DNA from 2 places in the Marinobacter sp. JSM 1782161 genome. Region 1 is predicted to be linked to the other one. Evidence: predicted binding sites of a transcription regulator. Region 1 holds the regulator's gene; the other holds the start of a gene.

Region 1 (7,964 bases):
TGGCGTCGAGGAAGATGATTTCGACGTTCAGGCTGGCGCCCTTGAGGCGCTCGTGGATCTCGTCGAAGTTGGCAATCTCATCGGCCAGGTTGCGGGCATCGATGCTCACGGCAATATTGCGGAGCTTGTCCGGCGAGGCATTGCTGGCTTCCTCGGTCAACGGGAACAGCAGGCCGATGGGGAGGTTGTCGATACAGTAGAAGCCCAGGTCCTCGAGCACGTGCAGTGCCGTACTCTTGCCGGATCCGGAACGACCGCTGACGATGATCAGTTTCATGCAATGCCTTCGTCGAATCGGCGAATGGTTACTCGGGTTGCGTCATGACGCGGAACAGCTCGTCGGCGTCCCGGCATTGACGCAGGCGTTCGCAGAAGCTGCGCTCGTTGAACTTCTCGGCCAGCTGGCTCAGCAGTTCCAGGTGCTCGCTGGTCGCCTCCTTGGGGACGATCAGCACGAACAGCAGATCCACCGGCTGGTTGTCGATGGCGTCGAACGCAACCCCTTCCTCCAGGGTCAGCAGGGCACCCACCACATGATTGCAGCCGTCCAGACGGCAGTGGGGGATGGCAATGCCCTGACCGATACCGGTGCTGCCCAGCCGTTCCCGGGACACCAGGTTATTGAAGGTCTGGGTCTCGTCGAGCTCGGGGTAGCGCTTGGCTACGTGCTCGGCGATCAACTCAAGGATGCGTTTCTTGCTGGTTCCCGGCACACCACAGAGGGTGAGCTCGGGAACCAGGATGGACTGGATGGTTAATGGTGATTCCGTCATGGATGGAATGCTTTCCCTTGGATGGAACGGCTAGCGGCCGGCAGCACCGTGCATTCGATCAACGGTCTTTTCCTTGTGCTTGAGGATCTGCCGATCAAGTTTGTCGAGCAGGCCGTCAATGGCCGCGTACATATCTTCGTTTTCAGCCTTTGCGTGGATTTCACCACCAATGACGTGGAGTGTGGCTTCGGCCGTCTGGCGCAGCTTCTCCACGGACAGGGTCACCTGACAGTTGCTGATGTGGTCGAAATGGCGTTCGAGTTTTTCAAACTTGCCGGAGACATAGTCTTTCAGAGCGGGAGTCAATTCGACATGGTGACCTGACATATTGAGTTGCATAGGCTTCTCCTGTTGTCGATATGGCCGGGAGCAGAGAAGCTCCCGACGTTGAGCCCGTCGCACTCAGCGACGTTTGAAAACCGACTCTGGCTGGCCCTGGGCGCTTGCGTCTCAGACCAGTCTCTTGCGTTCGTTGGACGGCGGAATGTGCATCGCCTCGCGATACTTGGCGACCGTCCGTCGTGCCACCTTGATGCCCTGGTCCCCGAGCAGCGCTGCAATCTTGCTGTCGCTGAGGGGTTTCTTCGGGGTTTCGGCGGCGACCAGTTTCTTGATCATGGCACGAATTGCCGTGGAGGAACATTCACCGCCCTCGTTCGTGCTCACATGACTGGAGAAAAAGTACTTCAGCTCGAAGATACCGCGCGGCGTATGCATGTATTTCTGGGTGGTGACCCGGGAAATGGTCGATTCATGCATGCTCACTGCCTGGGCAATGTCCGAAAGGATCAACGGCTTCATGGCTTCCTCGCCATGATCCAGAAATCCCTGCTGATGTTCAACGATCCGGGTGGCGACTTTCAGCAGGGTCTCGTTGCGACTCTGCAGACTCTTGATGAACCATTTGGCCTCCTGCAACTGATCGCGCAGGTAGGTGTTGTCGGCACTGTTGTCGGCCCGGCGGATCAGCGCCGCGTAGCCGGCATTGACCCGGATGCGCGGGGCAATTTCGGGATTGAGTTCGACGCGCCAGCGGCCCTTCTGCTTGGACACCACCACATCCGGCACCACGTAATCCGGCTCGGCCTGGTCGAGAGAGTCGCCCGGCCGCGGGTTGAGCGTCTGGATCAGCGCCAGCACGCACTTCAGCTGCTCTTCGCTGAGGCGGCTGCGGCGAAGCAACTGGGCGTAATCGCGATTACCCAGCAGGTTGATGTAGTGGCTGATCACCAGGCGTGCCTGGGGCAGCCAGGGCGTCTCCGGTGGCAGCTGGTTGAGCTGGATCAGGAGGCACTCCTGCAGGTCCCGTGCGAACACGCCCGGCGGGTCGAAGTGTTGCAGGCGGCGCAGTACGGCCTCGACCTCGTCCAGTTCCAGCGGATCTTCCTCGCTGTCGTCGACCAGCCCGGCGTGGATGTCTTCCAGTGTCGAGATCAGGTAGCCGCGCGGGTCCACCGAGTCGAGCAGGGCGTGAGCAATGGCGCGGTCGCGCTCGCCCATGGGGGTGAGGTTGAGCTGCCAGAGCAGGTGGTCCTGCAGGGTCTCGGCGGGGGAGTTGCGTGATTCGAAGTCGGTGTCGTCGTCTTCTTCGCTGCGTGCTGCCGGTGCCGGGGCGGACTGGTAGATGTCGTCCCAGGCGGTGTCGACCGGCAGGTCATCGGGGATTTCCTGGTTGGTCTCGGTGTTCCAGTCGGGTTCGGCCGGCTCGTCCCAGCTATCGTCGTCCTGTGCGGTGTCGTTGCTGTCCTCGCCCTTGCCGTCAGCGGACGCGTCCTCGCCGTCGCTCTCACTATCCGCGGCGCCGTCTTCCTCTTCCGAGGTTTCCAGCATGGGGTTGGATTCGAGCGCTTGCTGGATTTCCTGTTGTAAGTCCAGCGTGGAAAGTTGCAGCAGGCGGATTGCCTGTTGCAACTGGGGTGTCATGGTGAGCTGTTGACCCAGCTTCAGCTGAAGCGAAGCTTTCATTACCATTGATTTAGTCCCGTCACCCTGTGGCCATCGACTGAGTTATTGCGCCTGGGCAAGACCTGTCCGGATGTCTCCGGACCTTGAAAACGCTCGTGTCAGAGGTCGGTCCGGCTTGCCAAGCAAATTCTTTGCCGAAGTTTACTGCTATGGGTGTCCCGATGACAATGTCTTGGTCGGCGGATATGCCCCGAGAGGTTTGCCGACCCTGTTTCGAGTTTAGCGTTTTGGCGCCCACTGCGATACCCATACCCGATTGACGGGCTCACATATGGAATTCGTTGCCCAGGTAGACTTCCTTGACCTGCTGGTTGGCCAGGATCTCCTCAGACTGTCCGGATGCGATAATATGGCCGCCGCTGACGATGTAGGCGTTCTCGCAGATATCCAGGGTTTCGCGCACGTTATGGTCGGTGATCAGCACACCGATGCCCTTGTCGCGCAGATGGCGGATGATCTGCTTGATGTCGCTTACCGAGATCGGGTCGACGCCGGCAAAGGGCTCGTCCAGCAGGATGAAGGCCGGCTCCATCGCCAGCGCCCGGGCGATCTCCACGCGCCGGCGTTCCCCGCCCGACAGCGCCATGCCCAGGCTGTCCCGGATATGCGTGATGTGAAACTCTTCCAGCAGGTTTTCCAGCCTTTCATCACGCTCCGCCCGGGACAGGCCCTTGCGCGTTTCCAGAATCGCCATGATGTTGTCGCGCACACTGAGCTTGCGGAACACCGAGGCTTCCTGGGGCAGATAGCCGATGCCGGAACGGGCCCGGCCGTGCATGGGCAGGGGTGTGATGTCTTTCTCATCGATGCTGACCCGGCCGTTGTCCGCCTTGACCAGGCCCACGATCATGTAGAAACAGGTGGTCTTGCCGGCGCCGTTGGGGCCCAGCAGGCCGACGATTTCCCCGCTGCGGATTTCCAGTGAGACGTCTTTGACCACTTTAATCTGCTTGTAGCTCTTCGCCAGATTGCTCGCACGCAGTATGGCCATCAGTTACCGGCCTCCGAGGTTCCGCTGCCCTGGCGTGGCTGGATAACCATTTCCACGCGTCCATCGCCACCATCGGACTTGCTGCCACCGCCGGCGGTGACGACGCGCCTGGCCGTGTCGTAGTCGATGCGTTCGCCCTTGAAGACGTTGCCGTTCTGGCGGATGACGGCTTTTTCCTCAAAGGTCAGCCGGTTCTCGCCGGCGGCGTAGATGATGGTCAGTGCTTCGGCGTCGGTTTTCGGTGTTTCGCCCTGTTGCGGCTGTATGTAGTGCGCCGGCTTGCCGTAGGCTTCGATGCGGTTCAGCGCGCCCTGGCTGCGGTAGAGGACGACCCGGTCCGCGGTCAGCTCGGTGGCGTCCTGGCGCACGACCACACCGCCGGTGTAGACCGCCGTACCCTTGGCGTCGTCGAGTCGGGCATTGTCCGCCGATACCTTGATCGGGCTGTCCGAATTCAGGTCAAAAGCCTGGGCGTTTGCGGCCAGCGCCAGGAGCGCGGCGCCCAGAAGGCGGCGCAGGGGCGCGCGTTTACTGCGCTGATGGCAACTCATACTGTCCTTCCACCTGTGATTGCAGTTTGACGATCCGTTTGTCGATCCAGGCTTTCATGCCCGTGGCGCGGGTCACGCCCCGGGCGTCGGTCAGGATCACCGGGGCGTCAGTGTGCACAATGCGTTTATCGTTATCCAGCGTAAGATGGGGGGTTTCCAGCTTGCCTTGCTTGCCGGATTCCAGGATCCGGCTGATGACCACGTTGCCGGTCAGGTCGATGACGTCGCGCTCCAGGCGGTAGTTGCCTTCCTCGGCTGACACCTTCCAGGGGATGCCTGACTCGGCATCGATCAGCGTGGCGCGCGGCTCCTGCATGTGGGCTCGATTCTGCTCGTCGAACTGTTCGATGCGCGGGCTGGTGATGGTAACGCTGACATGGCCTTCCTCGTCGTAGGCCTGGTAAGCGCCGTTCACCACGAAACTGTCGGGCTCGTCCGGTCCGCGCAGCTGCTCGGCGGTGTTGTCCGGGGATTTTTCGTCGCTTTGCCAGAGCAGATCGATCAGCACGGCGGCCAGTACGGCGATGGCGACGTAGCGCAGGCGGATCTGGTTAAGGCGGCTGAGCATGATCAGTGTCCGTCGGCGTGGTAGGTCTGGTGCATTTCCGCCAGTTTGTTCTGGGCCTGCAGGATCAGGTCGCAGATTTCACGCACGGCACCTTCGCCGCCACCGGTTTCAGTGCAGTAATCGGCCTGTTCGCGGACATACCAGTGGCCGTTGGGGACGGCAATGCCCAGACCGGCGTGCATGATGGCGCCCAGGTCGGGCAGATCATCGCCGATATAGGCGGCCTCGCTGGCGGAGATGGCGAGTTCCTCAAGTAGCTCCTTCAGCGCTGCTTCCTTGTCCTCGCGCCCCTGTTGCAGATGTTCAACGCCCAGGTCGCGGGCGCGGCGGGCGGTCAGCGGGGAGTTACGCCCGGTGATGATCGCGACGTCGATGCCGGCGCGCCGCAGTTGCTTGATGCCGTGGCCATCGAGCGTGCAGAAAGCCTTGAGCTCGTCGCCCTGGGCGGTGAAGTAGAGTCGGCCGTCGGTCAGCACGCCGTCAACGTCGAGCGCCAGCAGGCGAATTCGGGCGGCTTTGGTCATCAGGTCATCGGGCAGCGGTCTTTCCATGGGCCTTCCTCGGTCGGCGCAATCGTGTCGGGATGGGGGTGTCACAGGACGCCTGCGCGTAACAGGTCGTGCATGTTGATGGCGCCAATCAGGCTGCCGTGGCGATCCACCACCGGCAGGGCGGTGATCTTGACCTCGTCCATGACGTTAAGTGCTTCCGCGGCCAACTGGTCGTCACGGATGCGTTTGCCGCCGACGGTCATCACGTCGCGGATCGGCGTGCCGTGAATGTCCACGTTGCGGTCCAGGGCACGGCGCAGGTCGCCGTCGGTGAACACGCCGATCATGGTGCCCGAGTCGTCGATTACCGTCGTCATGCCCAGGCCTTTCTGCGACATTTCCAGCAGGGCGCCGCTGAGCAGGGTATCGGGTTTGACGCGGGGCACCCGGTCACCGGTATGCATGATGTCCGCTACCCGCAACAGCAGGCGGCGACCCAGGCTGCCACCCGGGTGCGAGAAGGCGAAGTCTTCGGCGCTGAAGCCGCGGACTTCCAGCAAGGCCACGGCGAGGGCGTCACCCATGACCAGGGTGGCGGTGGTGCTGCTGGTCGGGGCCAGTCCCAGGGGGCAGGCTTCGCGGGGGACGCTGACGTCCAGATTGGCCGCCGCCTCCTTGGCGAGTACGGATTCCGGGTCGCCGGTCATGCTGATCAACGGTGCGCCCATCCGCTTGATGAGCGGCAGTATGGTCAGCACCTCGGCGGTCTTGCCGGAGTTGGAAATGGCCAGGACCACGTCGTCACCGGTGATCATCCCCAGGTCGCCGTGGCTGGCCTCGCCAGGATGAACGAAGAAAGAGGGCGTGCCGGTACTGGCCAGGGTGGCGGCGATCTTCTTGCCGATGTGCCCGGACTTGCCCATGCCGGTGACCACGACCCGGCCATGGCATTGCATGACCAGCTTGCAGGCGTGTTCAAATGTCGGATCAATGCGCTCGGACAGCGCGTCGATCGCCTCTCGCTCGATGGCGATCGCCCGGCGCGCTGAGTCGATGAAAGAAGTCGTCATAGTCCGGGCAATCCTTAACGTGCTGCGTGGTAAAGTACGACGGTATAAGCGATGTATCCGGCCAGCAGTATACCACCTTCAAAGCGGGCCAGTTTTCCCTTTTTCTGCATGCCATAGGCGAACGCGGCGAGCAGGATAGTCAGCCCGGCCATGGTGCCGTAGTCCCGGATCAGAACGTCGCTCTCAATCGGCAGCGGGTTGAGCAGTGCCGGCATTGCCAGTACCGCCAGCAGATTGAACAGGTTGGAGCCGACGATGTTGCCCAGCGCCACGTCGTGGTGGCCTTTGAGGGCGCTGGCCACGGACGCTGCAAGTTCCGGCAGACTGGTGCCGATGGCGACGATGGTCAGGCCAATCACCAGTTCGCTGACGCCCAGGGTCAGGGCCAGTTCGGTAGCGCCCCAGACCAGGATGCGCGAGCTGACGATCAACATGACCAGACCGACAACGAACCAGGTAACGGCGCCCTTGATCTGGATGTCGGGCATTTCCTCGACTTCCTCCAGGAATTCCGGGGCGTCACCGGGGGCGTTGTTGCGGCTCAGCAGGAACAGGGCAATGGCCAGCATCACCAGGAAGATCACGCCGTCCATGGGGGACAGGGCGCCATCCAGCAGCAGCGGGTAAACCAGGATGGTGACCGTGAGCAGGATGGGGAGTTCGCGAAACAGGACGGTCCGTTTCAGGGGAATCGGCGCCACCAGCGTTGTGATGCCCAGTACCAGCCCGACATTGGCAATGTTGGAGCCCAGCGCGTTGCCCACGGCCAGCGCCGGTGCGTCGGTCAGGGCAGCGGTGGCGGAGACCAGCATTTCCGGGGCGGACGTGCCGAACGCGACGATGGTCAGACCGATCAGCATCGGCGACATGCCCAGGTTGCGAGCCAGGGCAACGGAGCCTTCGACAAACCGGTCCGCGCTCCAGATCAGCAGCACCAGGCCGGCGACGAGGGCGCCAATGTAGGGGAGTAGAGACATAGGGTCATTCCGTTGTGAAAACCGGGTCCTGGCCGGCGGACCGGGGACCTTCGCAGTGGCGGCAGATTGTGCGCGAGAAGCCGGCTTGTCGCAACCGCGGTCCCGGGCTCCCCGCGTACCATCATGTTGGGGTGTGGGGCAGTAACGGGTAAGAAAGGGGGAGTTGCGGGCAAGGATCTTGTCCGGGGATATTTGAGCTTCGGGCAAACTTGTCATAATGTAGCGCCCTTTGCGGCCAGTCCCATTCCGTTGCGCGCCCGTTTTTCCCGTTGTGGAGGGGATTTAAGGCGGTATTAATGCAGCGCTGTGGGCTGTCTGGAACAATGCGCCGTGGGAATGGTCGATGCAGCAGGGCGTCGGTTGCCCGTGATGCCTACTGGGAAAGCTCTCGATGACGTCAGAGTCCGCATACATAGACATTCAGGATCTCGTATTCCTGCGCGGCGATCGCCGCATTTTTGACGGCCTGTCGCTGCGCATTCCACGCGGCAAGGTCACCGCGGTCATGGGGCCCAGCGGTACCGGCAAGACCACATTGCTCAAGTTGATCGGCGGACAGCTCCGGCCCGAATCCGGTC
Region 2 (7,964 bases), on a different contig from region 1:
CGAGCCATACTTCCAGTTTCGTGGTACAGTTGGTCGATGTTCAGGGGCGTGGTATTGCGGCCGTGGATCAGGCTTTGCGGGGGGTGCCCGGTGTTGAGGATGTGGTCATCCTGACCGATGCCGAGACCGCCTACCTGAAGGTCGATCACAAGCGTTTCGACGCGGCCAACCTGGGGCAGTTTGCCTTTATCAGGCCCTGATAATCACCGTTGAATTCCTAAAGTTGGCCAGGGACGGCTGGCGACGACAGAGACAGAGTTGGGAGTGGAGCATGGCAAGAGGCGTAAACAAGGTCATCCTGATTGGCAACCTGGGCAACGACCCGGAAACCCGCTACACACCGAACGGTAACGCGGTCACCAATCTGAACCTGGCCACGGACGAGAGTTACAAGGATCGCCAGACCGGCCAGATGGTGCCCAAGACCGAATGGCACCGGGTGGTGATGTTCGGCAAGATCGCCGAGGTGGCCGGCCAGTACCTGCGTAAAGGCTCCAAGGTCTACATCGAAGGCAAACTGCAGACCCGTAAGTGGCAGGGGCAGGATGGCCAGGACCGTTACACCACGGAAGTGGTGGTCGACATCAACGGCCAGATGCAGATGCTGGACAGCCGCGGTGGTGGCGACAACCAGGGCATGAATCAGGGCGCGCCGTCGCGTCCCCAGCAGCAGCCCCAGTCGCAGTCGCAGCCGCAGCCCAACTACGGTAACCAGGGGCAGGCGTCCGGCGGCTACAGCCAGCCGCCTCAGAACCAGGGCAACCAGGGTGGCGGTATGCCGGAGCCTGTGGACGATTTTGACGACGATATCCCGTTCTGAAACGGAGCGCGCCTCGTCGCAGCAAAAAGGGCCCGCCAGTCAATGGCGGGCCCTTTTTTGTGGGCAATGGTTAGCGTCCGAAGCGGACGGGTTTAATCCTCGTCGTCATCCGACGGGCCGTCGGCCATGCCCAGTTCCTTGATCTTGCGGGTCAGGGTGTTGCGGCCCCAGCCCAGCAGTACGGCGGCGTCCCGGCGGCGTCCGCCGGTGTGCTTGAGGGCGGTCTCGATCATCACCTGCTCGAACTCCGGCACGGCCACGTCGAGAATACCCTGCTTGCCGCGCTTGAGCTCCTGCTCCGCCCAGGCGCGCAGGCCTTCCTGCCAGGTCTGGCCGGTCGGTGGGGTGTCCGCCTGGTCGAGCAGTTCCGGCGGCAGGTCGCTGACGTGGATTTCGCGCCCGCTGGCCATGACCGTCAGCCAGCGGCAGGTGTTCTCCAGCTGGCGGACGTTGCCCGGCCAGGGCAGTGTGGTCAGGTATTCCTCCGCCTCGGGGCGCAGCAGCTTGGGTTCGACGGAGAGTTCCCGGGCCGCGCGCTTGAGAAAATGCCCCATCAGGCGCGGAATGTCTTCGCGTCGCTCGGCCAGCTTGGGCAGGTGCACGCGAATGACGTTGAGGCGGTGGAACAGGTCTTCCCGGAAGGTGCCGGCCTGCACCAGTTTCTCCAGGTTCTGGTGGGTGGCGGCGATGATGCGCACGTCCACCTTGATCGGCGTGGTACCACCGACCCGGTAGAATTCACCGTCGGCCAGTACCCGCAGCAGGCGGGTCTGGGTGTCCGCCGGCATGTCGCCGATCTCGTCCAGGAACAGGGTGCCGCCGTTGGACTGTTCGAAGCGCCCCTGACGGGCCGCGCCGGCGCCGGTGAAGGCGCCTTTTTCATGGCCGAACAGTTCGGACTCGATCAGGTCCTTGGGGATGGCTGCCATGTTCAGGGCGATGAACGGATGGCTGGCGCGCGGACTGTGATTGTGCAGCGCCTGCGCCACGAGCTCTTTACCCGTCCCGCTTTCGCCGTTGATCAGCACGGTGATGTTGGAGTGGGACAGCCGTCCGATGGCCCGGAAAACCTCCTGCATGGCCGGCGCTTCGCCGATGATCTCGGTGTGGCGGGTGGCGGCGTCGCTTTGCGGCTCGCTGCTGGCCCGGCGTTCGCGGCTGTGGTCCACCGCCCGTTTGACCAGTTCCACCGCGTCGTCCACGTCGAACGGCTTGGGCAGGTACTCGAAGGCCCCGGTCTGATAGCTGGCGACCGCGCTTTCCAGGTCCGAGTGCGCCGTCATGATGATCACCGGGATGTCCGGGTGATCCTGCACGATCTGTGAGAGCAGGGCGATGCCGTCGATGCCCGGCATGCGGATGTCGCTGATGATGGCGTCGGGCTGTTCCCGGTCGAGACGCATCATGATGCCCTCGCCATTCTCGAACACACGCGTCTGCATGTTGGCCTGCGACAGGGCCCGTTCCAGGACCCAGCGAATACTCCGATCATCGTCGATTATCCAGACGTTGGCCGATTGGCTCATGCTTTCAGCTCCAGAGGCAGGAAAATGATGAAATCGGTCCAGCCAGGGGAGCTCTCGCATTCGACGAGGCCCTGGTGTTGGCCGATGATGCTTTGTGTGATCGACAGCCCCAGGCCCGTTCCGTTGGCCCGGCCGCTGATCATGGGATAGAAGATGTTCTGCAACAGGTCCTGGGGAATGCCCGGGCCGTTATCGATGATGTCGACGCGGCACACCAGCCGGTAGCGGCGGTGGCCGATGGTGAACTGCCGCAGCGCCCGGGTGCGGAAGGTGATGCACGGGGTTTCGTCGTTGCTGTGGTCGGCGGCGGCTTCCATGGCGTTGCGGGCGACGTTGAGGAAAGCCTGGATGAGCTGTTCCTTGTCGCCGGGGAATTCCGGCAGGCTGGGGTCGTAGTCCCGCTCCAGCTTCACGCGGCCCTTGCTTTCGGCTTCCAGCAGAGTGCGCACCCGCTCCAGCACTTCATGGATGTTGGTCGAGCTGAACTGCGGCGCCTTGTTGGGGCCGAGCATCCGGTCCACCAGGCTACGCAGCCGGTCCGCCTCGTCGATGATGACCTGGGTGTATTCCTTCTGGCCCTCATCGGACAGTTCCCGGTCCAGCAGCTGGGCCGCACCGCGGATACCGCCCAGCGGGTTCTTGATCTCGTGGGCCATGCCGCGCACCAGGATCCGCGTGGTTTCCTGCTGGGTAAGCATGTCCTCTTCCCGGGTGATGCGCAGCAGGCGATCACGCGGCTGGAGTTCCAGTAGCAGGGTGGCGTCGTCGGCCCCGATCTGCGAGACCGAGTAGTCGACCGTGAATCGCGAACCGGAGAGCAGGGTGAACTCGGCTTCCCGCTTGGTGAAGGGCTGGCCGGTGCGGCAGGCTTCATCCAGGGTTTCGAAGGCTTCCGCCGAGCCGATGAACCATTCGGTCAGGCGCGTGCCGACCATGCGCGGTCCGCTGGCTTCGAGCAGGTATTCGGCCGCGGCGTTGATGTACTGGATGCGCAGTTCCGCATCCAGCACGAGCGTGGCCGTGGTGAGATGATCCAGTATCTGCCGGTAGACGAGTTCGTTTGACATGATGCCCCTCTTGTTCGGTGCATTAACTGCAAAAAGCGAACCAGTTACGAACGCGGGAGAAGGCGCTGCGCCTTTTTGGTTAGCTCCGGCGCGTCGGCTTGTCGCATGAATGCCGTGTTTCGGTGCCTGGCGGTGGCGGCAATCGGCGTTATCGGTGCAGGCTGATGAGTCGGGAGGCCGTTTCGGCCGTCCAGGCGCGATCCAGCGGCCTGAATCCACGGCAAATCAGGTGCTGGACGCGCTTTTGGCGCATGGGCGCAGCCGGGTGCTCAGATTGGTTCCCTTATCGGCTGAGGCACCGGGTCAGCTGCTCAGGCATCGACGTCTGAGACCAGGAGCGCCCTGCTTTAGTACGGATGGTAGGATCTTTTTGGTGCCAGCGCACCAAAATAGTGCCCGGCAGTGGCCGGGCACGGGGCGTGTCAGTTGTTGCGGTTGCGGTTAAGAACGGAGGGGCGATGAATGGTGAACGTGATGCTCTGGCCGGACTGGACGATGCGCCCGTCCCGGTCGATCACCTTGACCGAGGCATTGTGGGTTCCGCGGAAGACATTCTGCAGGGCAAATTGTCCGGAGGCATTCTGGCCAATGGGCTGGCCGTCCAGGGATACCTCGAACAGGTGCCCGTTGCGCAGTGCCGGCTGGCTGGAGACCGCGAAGGTCATATCGCCGTTGCCGCTGTGGAAGGCGGTGTCATCTTCTGGTGCATCGAAACCGACACGGCTGTAGGGCTTGGCCGGCGTCTGGTCGTCGACGGACGGCTTTTCCTGCTGTGCTTCGAGCTGGCGCACGTCCTCGGCGTTGGGCAGCGTGACCGTGGTGACCGGCTTGACGTTCACTTCCTCGCCGCCCGACGACGCCTGGTCGGTAAACGTCACGTTGCCCTGTTCGTCCACGCTCCGGTAAACCTGCGCCTGCACGCTGGAGGCGGCCAGGGCCAGCAGACTCAGTAATACAATGCCTCTGTTCACGGGATTCTCCCTGTTCTCGTATTTTTCCCGATTATTGGTCGTTGTTCACCGGCAATGCAACTTCCTAATGTATCTGTGATATGACGAAGATTTCAGAATGTGCGCCGGTCTGCGGACACGGTCTTCCCGGCCGCGCGCTGGCCGGATAAACGGACAGACACAAAAAAGCCCCGCCGGGGCGGGGCTTCTTCTGCAGGCGCGGGAGCGCTTAGCAGGAGTAGTACAGGTCGAACTCGACCGGGTGAGTCGTCATGTTCAGACGCTCGACCTCGGCACGCTTCAGCTCGACGTAGCCGGAGATCATGTCTTCGGTGAAGACGCCACCGCGGGTCAGGAACTCGTGGTCCTTCTCCAGGGTGTCCAGGGCTTCCTGGAAGGTCTCGGCAACGGTCGGGATTTCCAGCGCTTCTTCCTTCGGCAGGTCGTACAGATCCTTGTCCATGGCATCGCCCGGGTGGATCTTGTTCTGGATGCCGTCAAGGCCGGCCATCAGCATGGCGGCAAACGCCAGGTACGGGTTGGCGGACGGATCCGGGAAACGGACCTCGATACGACGCGCTTTCGGGCTGTTCACGTACGGGATCCGGATGGAAGCGGAGCGGTTACGGGCGGAGTAGGCCAGCATAACCGGAGCTTCAAAGCCCGGAACCAGACGCTTGTAGCTGTTGGTGGACGCGTTGGTGAACGCGTTGATGGTCTTGGCATGCTTGATGATACCGCCGATGTAGTACAGGGCGGTTTCGCTCAGGCCGGCGTAGCCGTCGCCGGCGAAGGCGTTCTTGCCGTCCTTGCTCAGGGACATGTGGACGTGCATGCCGGAACCGTTATCACCGACCACCGGCTTGGGCATGAAGGTGGCGGTCTTGCCGTAGGCGTGGGCCACGTTGTGGACGCAGTACTTCAGGATCTGTACTTCGTCGGCTTTCTTGGTCAGGGTGTTGGCGCCAACGCCGATTTCACACTGGCCGGCGGTACCCACTTCGTGGTGGTGAACCTCGATTTCCAGACCCATGGATTCCATGGCCGCGCACATGGCGCCACGCAGGTCGTGCAGGCTGTCTACCGGCGGAACCGGGAAGTAGCCGCCTTTAACGCCCGGACGGTGACCGATGTTGTTGCGGTCGAAATCCTCGCCGGAAACCCAGGCGGCTTCTTCGGAGTAGATTTCGTACATGGAACCCTGCATGTCGGTGTTCCACTTAACGGAGTCGAATACGAAGAATTCCGGCTCCGGGCCGAACAGGGCGCCGTCGGCGATGCCGGTGGACTTCAGGTATTCCTCGGCGCGACGCGCAACGGAGCGTGGATCACGCTCGTAGCCCTGCATGGTGGAGGGCTCGACGATGTCGCAGGTCAGGTTCAGCGTGGTTTCTTCGGTGAACGGGTCTATGACGCCGGTTTCGTCGTCCGGCATCAGGATCATGTCGGACTCGTTGATGCCTTTCCAGCCGGCGATGGAAGAGCCGTCAAACATCTTACCGTCACTGAAAAAGTCTTCATCAACCTCGGAAGCGGGCAGGGTCACGTGCTGCTCTTTGCCGCGGCTGTCGGTAAACCGCAGGTCAATCCACTTCACTTCGTGTTCTTTGATCAGGTCAAGCGTCTTGGACATTACGCATACTCCGTCAGTTTATGTCTTATTTGGAGCCGGTTCGGCTGGTCGACCTCACTCAGCGTCCGATTCATTCGACAGGCGCAGGCAGCTTAGCAAAAACAGCTGCGGCCGTGCCCGAAATTTCGGCTGCAACAGGTTAAGCAAAGCGCTTGCCAATCGCGGCGAATTCGGTCGATGCTGGTGCAGTGTGGGCATTTAGAGGGCGATTTCAGGGAGCGGTTCCGCGACTCTGGCAGGGTGTCTGGTGCTTTTTGTGTTCTTAAATGGTGCGCAAGCAGGTGTTGTTGCACCAAATGTGTGCGGTAAATCTGGGGGCCAGGGATCCGGCGAGAGCGTTGCTCACAATTTGAACGTAGTTACGGTCACCGGTTTTCGATATACTGCGCGCGCCTGACGTCCGGCTGCCGTATCATGGTGGCCTGGACCCCTACATTTCCCGATTTGAGATGGCATGCCGGGCGGCTCGACCGCCTTTTATGATCCTTCTCAGGTCATACGCATGTCTCAGGATTGTTTTGTGATCGAAAAACGTCGAAATATTGCCATCATTGCCCACGTCGACCACGGTAAGACGACGCTGGTCGATAAGCTGCTGGACCAGTCCGGCACACTGGACCGCAAGGAAACCGGTTCCGAGCGGATCATGGATTCCAACGACCAGGAAAAAGAGCGGGGCATCACCATCCTCGCCAAGAACACCGCCATCCGTTGGAATGAATACCAGATCAACATCGTGGACACCCCGGGCCACGCCGACTTCGGCGGCGAGGTTGAGCGGGTCATGTCCATGGTCGATTCCGTGCTGCTGCTGGTGGATGCCGTCGACGGTCCCATGCCGCAGACCCGCTTCGTCACCCAGAAAGCCTTCGACCAGGGCCTGCGTCCGATTGTCGTGGTGAACAAGGTGGATCGTCCCGGCGCGCGTCCGGACTGGGTCATCAACGAAGTGTTCGACCTTTTCGACCGCCTCGGCGCAACCGACGAACAGCTGGATTTCCCGATCATCTATGCCTCCGCCATTAACGGCATCGCCGGCCCGGAAGCCGACGAGCTGGCGGACGACATGACACCGCTGTTCGAGGCGATCGCCGCAAACGTGCCGGCGCCGGATGTCGATGTCGAAGCGCCGTTCCAGATGCAGATCTCCCAGCTGGACTACGACAGCTACGTGGGCGTTATTGGTATCGGTCGCATCACCCGCGGTACGCTGCGCCCGGGCCAGCAGGTGGCGGTTGTGGACCGCAATGGCGACAAGCGCAACGCCAAGGTTCTGGAAGTGAAAGGCTTCCACGGCCTGCAGCGTATTCCGGTCGAACAGGCCAGTGCTGGCGACATCGTCTGCATCAGCGGCATCAGTGAACTGTTCATCTCGGACACCCTGTGCGATCCGCAGAATCCGGAAGCCCTGCCGGCCCTGACCGTCGACGAGCCCACCGTGAGCATGACCTTCCAGGTGAACGACTCTCCGTTCGCCGGCAAGGAAGGCAAGTTCGTCACCAGCCGCAACATCAAAGAGCGCCTGGACAAAGAGCTGCTGCACAACGTGGCGCTGCGCGTGGAACCGGGTGACACGGCCGAGAAATTCAAGGTCAGCGGCCGCGGCGAGCTGCACCTGTCGGTGCTGATCGAGAACATGCGCCGGGAAGGTTTCGAGCTGGGTGTGTCCCGGCCGGAAGTGGTCCAGCGCGAAATCGACGGTGAGTTGCAGGAGCCGTACGAGTTCGTCGTGATCGATGTCCAGGATGAGCACCAGGGCTCGATCATGGAAGTTATGGGCCTGCGCCGCGCCGAGCTGAAGAACATGGTGCCGGACGGTCGTGGTCGTACCCGCCTTGAGTTCATCATGCCGGCCCGTGGTCTGATCGGTTTCCGTAACCAGTTCCTGACCATGACGTCGGGCTCCGGCATCCTGACCAACGTCTTCGACCACTACGGTCCGGTCAAGGGCGGTGACATCGAACACCG

The links. Region 1 encodes sigma-54, which starts transcription at its own class of promoters, with help from an activator protein. Its sites were predicted from a motif close to ANTGGCATNNANNTTGCTNT; they were not measured.
Region 2: the regulator sigma-54 is predicted to act here: its motif matches at 6,137-6,156, upstream of glnA (glutamate--ammonia ligase).

The regions. Positions count from the first base shown of each region.
Region 1 is NZ_WSSA01000002.1:1,172,711-1,180,674, reverse strand. It holds gene rapZ (RNase adapter RapZ) at 1-277, opposite strand, end outside; gene ptsN (PTS IIA-like nitrogen regulatory protein PtsN) at 306-773, opposite strand; gene hpf (ribosome hibernation promoting factor) at 804-1,112, opposite strand; gene GQB00_RS05190 (RNA polymerase factor sigma-54) at 1,224-2,738, opposite strand; gene lptB (LPS export ABC transporter ATP-binding protein) at 3,004-3,729, opposite strand; gene lptA (lipopolysaccharide transport periplasmic protein LptA) at 3,729-4,280, opposite strand; gene lptC (LPS export ABC transporter periplasmic protein LptC) at 4,258-4,848, opposite strand; gene kdsC (3-deoxy-manno-octulosonate-8-phosphatase KdsC) at 4,851-5,399, opposite strand; gene GQB00_RS05165 (KpsF/GutQ family sugar-phosphate isomerase) at 5,441-6,421, opposite strand; gene GQB00_RS05160 (calcium/sodium antiporter) at 6,424-7,386, opposite strand; gene GQB00_RS05155 (ABC transporter ATP-binding protein) at 7,778-7,964, shown strand, end outside.
Region 2 is NZ_WSSA01000006.1:134,472-142,435, reverse strand. It holds gene GQB00_RS20900 (MFS transporter) at 1-200, shown strand, start outside; gene ssb (single-stranded DNA-binding protein) at 272-820, shown strand; gene ntrC (nitrogen regulation protein NR(I)) at 913-2,346, opposite strand; gene glnL (nitrogen regulation protein NR(II)) at 2,343-3,413, opposite strand; gene GQB00_RS20880 (DUF4124 domain-containing protein) at 3,836-4,384, opposite strand; gene glnA (glutamate--ammonia ligase) at 4,593-5,996, opposite strand; gene typA (translational GTPase TypA) at 6,517-7,964, shown strand, end outside.